One region of the Streptosporangium sp. NPDC051022 genome, then DNA from elsewhere that is predicted to be linked to it. Evidence: riboswitches for the same ligand, from Rfam matches in the RefSeq annotation. Region 1 holds a riboswitch; each other region holds the start of a gene.

Region 1 (3,265 bases):
CACCGCCCAGGCCAGGTAGTCCTCCTGGTCGGCCCGGCGCAGCGGCAGCAGCTCCCGCAGGGCCGGCTCGTCCACCTGGATGATGCCGATCCCGGCCGCCTCCAGGTCGGCGATCTCGTCGCGCAGGGCCAGGGCGACCTGGCGGGCGGTCTGCGACAGCGGCTGGTCGTCGCGGACGAAGGACCAGGCGAGCATGGTGACCGGGCCGGTCAGCATGCCCTTGACCGGCTTGGCCGTCAGCGACTGCGCATACGCCGCCCACTCCACCGTCATCGGGTCGGGGCGGGAGACGTCGCCGTGCAGGATCGGGGGGCGCACGCAGCGCGTCCCATAAGACTGGACCCAGCCGTGGTCGGTGGCCGCGTATCCGGACAGCTGCTCGGCGAAGTACTGGACCATGTCGTTGCGCTCGGGCTCACCGTGCACGAGAACGTCCAGGCCGAGTTCCTCCTGGAGCCGGATCACCTGCCCGACCTCGGCGCGCATCGCCTCGGTGTAGGCGGCGCCGTCGATCCGGCCGGCCTTGTGGTCGGCGCGGGCCTTGCGGATCCGGGCGGTCTGCGGGAACGATCCGATCGTGGTCGTGGCCAGGTCGGGCAGCCCGAGTTTCTCCTGCTGGGCGGCGAAGCGGGTTGTGCGGTCGGTCCGGTGGACGTCGCCGAGGGCCTGCAGCCGGGCCCGGACCTCGGCGTCGACCCCCGCGCCGGGCACCGGTGCCGCCCGCGGGTCGTCGGAATCCAGCTCGGCCTCCAGCGCCACCAGTTCGGCGACCTTCTGACGGGCGAACGCCAGCCGCGCCCGCACCTGCGGGTCCAGGGCGGTTTCGCCGTCAAGGTCGACGGGCACGTGCAGCAGCGAGCACGACGTGCTCAGCTGCACCTGCCCGGCCAGCCCGAGCAGCACCGCGTACGTCGCCCTGGCCCGCGCCGGGTCGGTCCGCCACACGTTCCTGCCGTCGACCACGCCGGCGACGACGGTCTTGCCGGGCAGCCCGCCGATCGAGGCCACCGCGTCCAGGGTGTCGGGGCGGGAGACGAAGTCCAGCCCGACCGCCTCCACCGCGGTGGAGGCCAGCACCTTCAACGCCTCCGGCGCGACGGTGCCGAAGTAGGTGGCCAGCAGGATCTTCGGACGGCTGGACAGCTCGCCCAGGCGGCGGTAGGCCCGCTCGAGCGCCTCGACCTGTCGGGCGCCGAGATCCCTGACCAGGGCCGGTTCGTCCAGCTGCACCCATTGGGCGCCGGCTCCGGCGAGCCGTTCCAGCAGTTCGGCATAAACCTCCACCAGGGCGTCCAGCAGGTCCAGCGGCACGAACCCCTCGGGCGAGCCCGGCGCGGCCTTGGCCAGCAGCAGGTAGGTCAGGGGGCCGACCAGCACCGGCCGGGTCTCGATCCCCAACGCCCTGGCCTCGAGGTATTCGGCCACGGGTTTGGCCTGCGCGCCGTCGGCGAGCCGGAAGCGGGCGTCCAGGGCCAGTTCGGGGACGATGTAGTGGTAGTTGGTGTCGAACCACTTGGTCATCTCCAGCGCCGGGATGTCCGCGGTGCCGCGCGCCATCGCGAAGTAGCGCTCCAGGCCCGGCAGCGCCCGGTAGCGGTCGGGGACCGCGTCGACCATGACGCTGGTGTCCAGCACCTGGTCGTAGAAGGAGAAGGTGTTCGACGGGATCGTCCCCAGCCCGGCGTCCCGCAGCTCGGTCCACACCGCCCGCCGCAGCGTCGCGGCCGTGGACTGCAGTTCCTCCTCGCCGACGCGCCCGGCCCAGTACTGCTCGGTGGCGAATTTGAGCTCTCGGTGCGCGCCGATGCGCGGGTACCCGAGGATCGTCGTTGTCATGGCAGCTTCCCTCGCTATTGCCAGCATGCGGCCGGGCAGGAGGAAGAGGCACACGACGGGCAGGGAAAACCCCGGCGGGCGCGTCCCAGGCCCTCCCACGAGGCCGCGGACCACCGCGCACCGGCCGGTGCACGGGCGGAGGGCAGGTCTTCGGACTCGCGGGCACCACACCTGAACCTCAGGCGTGACCTACTGGCCGTCGCTTCCCAGACCTTCGGTCCAGTGCGTATGACGGCGGTCGTTCCCACTCACCGCTGCGGGGCAGTCCCGGATTCGCACCGGGTTCCCTCTTACGACGTCCGCACCCGGCCGGGCGCGGACGAACCATCCACGGCGGGATTCTAACCAGCCAACGCGGTGGCCGGATACCTTCGCCGTACTCTGAGACGTCATCCGGTCCGAGGCACGTTCCGCGGGTCCTTCGACCGGATGGCCGAAGGCGCGGCGAAGGGCCGCCACCTGAGCCTCTCGGTGAGCGGCGGCGACGGCTTTCCACATATCCGGCCGGTCGCTCTGGACTTACTAGGACGTCCAACTATATTTTCGGGGTGAAGGCCCGCGGTGCAGGGAAGCCGGTGTGAATCCGGCGCGGTCCCGCCACTGTGACCGGGGAGTGCGTCATCGCTGTATGAGGCCACTGGCGAGAGCCGGGAAGGCCGGATGACGTGCGCTGATCCGGGAGTCAGGATACCGGCCGCGGGTTGATCCGTGTTGTCCACGAGGATGGAGCGAACACGCATGGCATCGGTACGCGCTCGCGAGCCCGGAAACGTCCCGGCGGTGGAGGATCCCCCGCGCTGACGGCCCTGCTGCGCCCTGACCCGTTCACCGTTTCCGGCCCGCCCATCGGTGCGCTGGACCGCGGGCGAGGCACGCCCATCTTCGGATCCCACCTGGCGAAAGCAGGTCGTTCATGGTCCGTGAGCTGACACATTTCATCGGCGGCAAACAGGTTCCCGGGGCATCGGGTGCCCACGGTGACGTCCACGATCCCGGCACCGGGCGGGTCCAGGCCCGTGTCCCGCTGGCGAACCGGGCCGAGACCGAGGCGGCGATCGCCGACGCCGAGGCCGCTCAGGAGGAGTGGGCACGGTGGAACCCGCAGCGCCGCGCCCGCGTGCTGCTGTGCTTCCTGCGACTGGTCGAAGCCGAGCGTGAGCCGCTGGCCCGGCTGCTGTCGTCCGAGCACGGCAAGACGGTCGCCGACGCCGACGGCGACCTGCAGCGCGGGCTGGAGGTGGTCGAGTTCGCCGCGGGCATCCCGCACCTGCTCAAGGGCGAGTTCACCGACAGCGCCGGGACGGGCATCGACGTGTACTCGATGCGCCAGCCACTGGGCGTGGTCGCCGGGATCACGCCGTTCAACTTCCCGGCGATGATCCCGCTGTGGCAGGCCGCCCCCGCCCTCGCCTGCGGCAACGCCTTCGTG
Region 2 (3,265 bases), on a different contig from region 1:
GGTGCCGAGGTGGGCGGCGAGGTTGATCGAGCCGAGGTTGCAGACGGCGGTCTCCGCGTCGCCGGTGACCTCCAGGATCTCGGTGCAGAGATTCGACAGGTGGATGACGTTCTCGGGACGGGCCGTCTGGTTGGAGGTGCGGTTGGCGGCGTCCTTGAAGGTCATCCAGCCGTTGCCGGTCTGGGCGAGGGTGCGCATCATCCGGCCGTACAGCGCGCGGGCCTGGACCCGCCTGACGAACCGGCCCTCGGCCTCGGCGGCCCGGTAGGCTTCGTCGAAGGCGTCGCCGTACAGGTCGGTCAGGTGCGGCACCTCCTTGGGGTCGAACAGCGACCACGTCTCGTCGGCCTCGACCCGGCGCATGAACTCGTCGGGGATCCAGTTGGCCAGGTTCAGGTTGTGCGTGCGGCGGGCCTCCTCCCCGGTGTTGTCGCGCAGTTCGAGGAACTCCTCGACGTCGGCGTGCCAGGGCTCCAGGTAGACGCAGGCCGCGCCCTTGCGGCGGCCGCCCTGGTTGACCGCGGCGACGCTGGCGTCCAGCGTGCGCAGCCAGGGCACGATGCCGTTGGAGTGGCCGTTGGTACCCCGGATCAGCGAGCCCCGCGAGCGGACGCGGGTCCAGGAGACGCCGATCCCCCCGGCGTACTTCGACAGCCGCGCGACCTGCCCGTAGCGCTCGTAGATGGCCTCCAGCTCGTCACGGGGCGAGTCGAGCAGGAAGCACGACGACAGCTGGGGCCTGCGCGAGCCGGAGTTGAACAGGGTCGGCGAGCTGGGCAGGTAGGCCAGGGCGGCCATGAGCGCGTACAGCTCGGCGGCCTCCTCGACCGTCTCCGACAGGCCGCAGGCCACGCGCAGGAAGAAGTGCTGCGGGCGCTCGAGGACCTTGCGGGTCCGCGGGTGGCGCAGCAGGTAGCGGTCGTAGACGGTGCGCAGCCCGAAGTACTCGAACCGGTCGTCGGCGTCCGGCGCGATCAGCGCGTCGAGCGCCTCGGCGTGGGCGGCCACGAACGCGGCCAGCCGGTCCTGGAGGAGTCCGGCGGCGTGGGTCGCGGCGATCGACTCGGAGAAGGTCCGGACCCCGTGCCCGGCCGCCTCGTCGGCGATCAGTTCGGCCAGCAACCGCGCGGCGACCTTGGAGTTCTCCGGATCGGTGATCACCCGGGCGGCGGCCTCCTCGATGGCCAGCCTGCGGTCGTCCCGCTCTCTCCCGCTCTCCTCCGCGACATCGATCAAGGTCTGTGTCACGTGTTACCCCTCGCGCGCTCGTGTTCCCCGTACGGCTCCCGCCGGAGGACGCGCGTCCACGGGCGGTCCCCGGGCACGCCGGACCGCCTCGTTCCGCGGACCCTCCCTCGAGGCCCTGGACAGTTCCCATGGCCGAGCCCACCTCGCCCGGCACGCCGCGGGCCGCTCTGCGCGTCCCCCGGTGCCCGGCTCGGCTTCCTCAGCCACGTGTCACCGGCAGGTCTTCGGACTCACAGGCACCTTGCACACTTCTACTGGCCGTCGCTTCCCAGGCATGGCTCACCCAGTGCTCATGACGGCGGTCGTTCCCGTTCACCGCTGCGGGGCAGTCCCGGACTCGCACCGGGTTCCCTCTTACCTCGCCCCCTCGGGCGAACCAGCAACAAGCAGGATCCTACATCTAGTGCCGCCCGACGCAACTACCCCAACAACTTGTGTCGAAGGAGCTGAGTAGCCCGAGTTCGCCGAGAACTCCCCGGGTTCGGCGGGTCTCGGTGACGATCCACTGGCGGAACTCGTCGCCGCTCAGATAGACCCGGTTCCAGCCGTTGGCCGCGCACAGTGCCTGCCAGCGGGGCGAGGCGTCGATCCGGTCGCACAGCGCGACGGCCTCGTCCCGGTCCCGCGGGCTCATGCCGCGCGGGCCGAACACGCCGCACCAGTCGGCGTACTCGAGCCGGATCTCCCGCTCCATCAAAGTCGGCGCGTCGATGCCGTCGATCCGCTCGCTGGAGGAGACGACCAGCGGCCGCACACGGCCCGCGGCGATCTCCGGCAGGAAGGCCCGGGCCGATCCCAGGAGCGCGGCCACCCGCCCCTCCTGCAGGGCCTCGACGCCCTCGGCCCCGCCGGGGTAGCCCGCGTAGTCCAGCAGCCTGACGTCCACGCCGAGGCATTTGCCGATCATGCCGTAGAGCACGTGGTCGGAGCCGCCGTCCAGCCTGCCGCCGACCACCAGCTCGGCCGGGTTGCGGCGGAGCACCGCGGCGAAGTCCTCGAAGGTGCGCAGCAGGGAGTTGGTGGAGACGACCAGGGCGGTCCAGTCGCCGACCAGCCTGGCCAGCGGGGTGGTCGCCGCCATCACGGAGGCGACGTTGGCGATCTCCGCGCCCGCCACCACCGGCATGCCCGCCAGGAGCAGCCTGCCGTCGCGCGCGAACGGGCCGCGGGCGGCGAAGGCGCTCAGCGCGGCCGCGCCGACCCCGCCCGGCTGGTTGCTGACCTCGACCGCGCCGGCCAGCCCGTCCCCGGTCAGGATCGCGGCCAGCGCGCGGGCGGCCTGGTCCCACCCCTGCCCGCGGGGGGCGGGCACGACGATGGTCAGCCTGCCCGCCGGAGCCGCGCCGGAGTCGCCCAGCCTGTCACAGCCGCAGGTGGCGGCCATGACCCCCAGCGCGAGCGCGAAGAACCGCCTACGGTGCATAAGCACCCCTTAGCCCGAGATCCCCCAAACCTCTAGATACTTCACGCTACAGGGCAATTACTTTCCGTAGTACATGTCGGGGGTATAGCCTCGCGAGATCACTCCACCGTGACGCTCTTGGCGAGGTTGCGAGGCTTGTCCACGTCCCGCTCCAGGGCGACGGCGGCGTGGTAGGCGAACAGCTGCAGCGGGATCGACAGCAGGATCGGGTCAAGCTCGGTCTCGTTCTTGGGCACCACGAGGCAGTCGTCGGCCAGCTTCGGGTCGGCCGTACGGTGCCCGACCATGAGCACCCGCCCGCCGCGCGCGCGGATCTCCCCCAGCGTGGTGAGGTTCTTGTCCAGCAGCTCGTCGTCCGGGACGATCGCCACGGTCGGCATCTCGGGACCGATCAGCGCCAGCGGCCCGTGCTTGAGCTCGCTGGCCGGGTAGGCCTCGGCGTGCACGTAGGAGATCTCCTTGAGCTTCTGCGCGCCCTCCCTGGCCACCGGGTATCCCCGGACCCGTCCGACGAACATCATGCTCGGCGAGCCGGCGTACTTGTGCGCGAGCTCCCTGATCTCCGGCTCCAGGGCGAGGATCTGCTTGATCTGG
Region 3 (3,265 bases), on a different contig from region 1:
GTACGGCCCGAGCGCGCGATCGGGTGACGGAGGCGTGAGAAGCTGGGGCGGTGACGATATCCGTGGGTTTGGTGGGCGCGGGGCCGTGGGCGGAGATGGTGCACGCGCCGATGCTGGCCGCCGGACCGGACACGCGCCTGGTGGGCGTGTGGGCCCGGCGCCCCGAGGCCGCCGCCAGATTCGGCGTCCCGGTCTTCAAGCGCGTCGAGGAGCTGTTCGACAACTGCGAGGCGGTCGCGTTCTCGGTGCCGCCCGCCGTACAGGCCGAGCTCGGCGTGCTCGCCGCCAAGGCGGGCAAGGCGCTGCTGCTGGAGAAACCGCTCGCCGCCGACCTGGACGGGGCCCGGCGGCTGGCCGGCGCGGTCGCCGAGGCGGGCGTGCCCTCCCAGATGGTTCTCACCTGGCGATACTCGGAGGCGACCAGGGCGTTCCTGGCCAGGGTCTCGGCCCTCGAACCGTTCGGCGGTCACGCGGCCAACGTCTCCGGGGCCCTGCTGGGCGACTTCACTTCCCCGTGGCGGCTGGAGCACGGCGCGATCCTCGACGTCGGCCCGCACATGATCGACATGCTGGACGCCGCGCTCGGCCGTGTCGTCGGCGTACGCGCCCACGGTAACCCGAGGGGATGGGTCGGCCTGCTGCTGGAACACGAGACGGGCGCGATCAGCGAGGCCTCGCTGTGCATGAGCGTGCCCGGTGAGACACCGCCCTCCCACGTGGACATCTACGGCCGTCTCGGCCACCAGCGCCTCGAGGGCGACCGGCTCGGCTCCGACGTCTTCGCCGTGATGCTCGCCGAGTTCGCCGAGACCGTCGAGCACGGCGGCGGCCACCCCCTCGACGCCGCGCACGGCCTGCGCCTGCAGGAGATCATCGCCGCGGCCGAACGACACCTCGGCTGACACCTCCACCTTCACGAACCCCCGCCCCGCCCCCGCGGCTTCCCACGCCCCTCCGGAGGTACGGGCACCGGGCGGAAAGGCCCGTGACGCGGGGTGAAGGCCCCGTGTCCAAACCTTGACGTGGGCTGCTCAGGGGGGATTGATAACGTTTATCCGACGCACGGCGCGTAGCGAAGTCCGGTGTGAGTCCGGCGCTGTCCCGCAACTGTCATGATCCTCAGGATCGAGCCAGGTCGCCTTCCGCCGTGCCGACGTCGTCGACCCTCGTGGAAAGGGTGACCCCGTCCCTTCACGGGTCTCTCTGTTCCGATGACCGAAAGGACCCCCGCGTGAGGCCCGTACCTCCCGCCCTCATCGGCGTGCTGCTCGGTGTGCTGACCCTGGCCGGATGCGGTCAGAGTTCCACCGCCCCCCAGGACGCGACCGCGACGTCGCCGGCGCCCTCCTCGGCGTCCACGGCAGGATCCCCGGGATCCACAGGGGCCGCGGGCTTCCCCGTCACGGTGCAGGCGGGCAACGGTCCCGTCGTCGTCCCGAAGAGGCCCGAACGGATCGTCTCGCTGTCACCGACCGCCACCGAGAGCCTCTTCGCCGTCGGCGCGGGCGCCCAGGTCGTCGCGGTCGACGACCAGTCCAACTACCCGGCGGAGGCGCCCAAGAGCAGCCTGTCCGGCTTCAAGCCGAACGTCGAGGCGATCGTCGCCCAGAAGCCCGACCTGATCGTGCTCGCCAACGACATCGACGGCGTCGTCGCCAAGCTGGGCACGCTCGGCGTGCCGGTGCTGCTCGAACCCGCCGCGACCAAGTTCGACGACGCCTACGACCAGATCGCCGACCTCGGCGCGGCCACCGGCAACCAGGCCAAGGCCGATGAGGTGGTCACCGGCATGAAGGAGCGGATCGAGACGCTGGCCGCCGCCGCGCCCCGGGACAAGAAGCTCACCTACTACCACGAGCTGGACAGCACCCCCTACTCGGTCACGTCCACCACCTTCATCGGCCAGGTCTACGGCCTGTTCGGCCTGACCAACATCGCCGACAAGGCCCCCGAGGCGGCGGGCGGCTATCCCAAGCTGTCGGCCGAGTTCGTCGCCAAGGCCGACCCGGACCTCGTCTTCCTGGCCGACACCAAGTGCTGCGGCCAGTCGAAGGAGACCCTGGCCAAACGTCCCGGCTGGTCCGGCCTCTCCGCGATCAAGAACGACCAGGTCGTCCTCCTCGACGACGACATCGCCTCCCGCTGGGGGCCCCGGGTCGCCGACCTCGCCGAGCAGGTCGGCGCCGCCGTCAAGAAAGCCGCGACCAGCTAAGTGACCGACCTCTCCCGCCCCGAGGCCTCGCTCGGTGGCGATCCGGCACCTCGGCCCGGGGGTGACCCGTCACCCCCGCCCGGCGGTGGCGCCGAGCCCCGGGCGGCCGGGTTCCGTCCGCCGCGGGCGACCGGGCTCCGCCCGCCGGTGGCGGTCGCGGCCTCCTGCGTCCTGCTGGCGAGCATGTTCGCGGCCCTGCTGATCGGCGCGGCGGGCATCGAGCCGCAGAAGGTGGCGCTGCAACTGCTCGACTGGCTGCCCTTCGTCTCGGTCGACTCGGGACTGGCACCGGTCGAGAAGGGGCTGCTGTTCGAGCTCCGGCTGCCCAGGGTCCTGCTCGCCGCGATCGTCGGCGGCCTGCTGGCCTGCGCGGGCGCCGGATACCAGGGGGTGTTCCGCAACCCGCTGGCCGACCCCTACCTGCTGGGCGCCGCCGCGGGAGCGGGGCTGGCGACCACGGCGGCGATCGTGTTCGCCAGGGGCGACGGCAACACGCTCCTCATCCCGGTCGCCGCGTTCGCCGGGGCCATCGGCGGCGTGCTGCTCGCCTACGCGCTGGGCAACGTCGCGGGCCTGCGCGGCGGCACAGCCACGCTGGTCCTCGCGGGCGTGGCCGTCACCTCCTTCCTCACCGCGATCCAGACCTTCCTGCAACAGCTCAACGTGGAGGAACTCCAGCGGGTCTACGGCTGGATCCTGGGCAACGTCGGCGGTGGCTGGGAGCAGGTCAGGCTGGTCGTGCCGTACGCCCTGGTCTCGGTGGTGGTCATGCTGCTGTACGGCAGGCTGCTGGACGTCCTGTCGGTCGGCGACGACGAGGCGGCGGGTCTCGGCGTCGACGTCGCCCGGGTCCGGCTCGTCGTGCTGCTGGCCGCCTCCCTGGCGACCGCCTCGGCCGTCGCGGTCAGCGGGCTGATCGGCTTCGTCGGCATCGTGGTCCCGCACGTGGTCCGCCGCCTGGCCGGGGGGTCCTACCGCGTCGTGCTCCCGCTCTCGCTGGTCGGCGGTGCCGCCTTCCTGGTCCTGGCCGACCTGATCGCCCGCACCGTGATC

The links. A riboswitch is a leader RNA that binds a small molecule or an ion and turns the genes downstream of it on or off. The one in region 1 is predicted to bind cobalamin.
Region 2: linked by a shared signal. The riboswitch ahead of AB0N02_RS39665 (ribonucleoside-diphosphate reductase subunit alpha) and the one ahead of metE (5-methyltetrahydropteroyltriglutamate--homocysteine S-methyltransferase) in region 1 are both predicted to bind cobalamin.
Region 3: linked by a shared signal. The riboswitch ahead of AB0N02_RS23110 (ABC transporter substrate-binding protein) and the one ahead of metE (5-methyltetrahydropteroyltriglutamate--homocysteine S-methyltransferase) in region 1 are both predicted to bind cobalamin.

What each region holds. Positions count from the first base shown of each region.
Region 1 covers NZ_JBFBCF010000013.1:165,606-168,870, reverse strand. Annotated here, with positions in the region: gene metE (5-methyltetrahydropteroyltriglutamate--homocysteine S-methyltransferase) at 1-1,836, opposite strand, end outside; cobalamin riboswitch at 1,960-2,180, opposite strand; cobalamin riboswitch at 2,366-2,550, shown strand; gene AB0N02_RS22245 (CoA-acylating methylmalonate-semialdehyde dehydrogenase) at 2,750-3,265, shown strand, end outside.
Region 2 covers NZ_JBFBCF010000037.1:59,411-62,675, forward strand. Annotated here, with positions in the region: gene AB0N02_RS39665 (ribonucleoside-diphosphate reductase subunit alpha) at 1-1,248, opposite strand, end outside; cobalamin riboswitch at 1,446-1,644, opposite strand; gene AB0N02_RS39670 (tripartite tricarboxylate transporter substrate-binding protein) at 1,649-2,671, opposite strand; gene glmS (glutamine--fructose-6-phosphate transaminase (isomerizing)) at 2,770-3,265, opposite strand, start outside.
Region 3 covers NZ_JBFBCF010000014.1:117,832-121,096, reverse strand. Annotated here, with positions in the region: gene AB0N02_RS23115 (Gfo/Idh/MocA family oxidoreductase) at 51-902, shown strand; adenosylcobalamin (AdoCbl) riboswitch at 1,046-1,186, shown strand; gene AB0N02_RS23110 (ABC transporter substrate-binding protein) at 1,232-2,212, shown strand; gene AB0N02_RS23105 (iron ABC transporter permease) at 2,396-3,265, shown strand, end outside.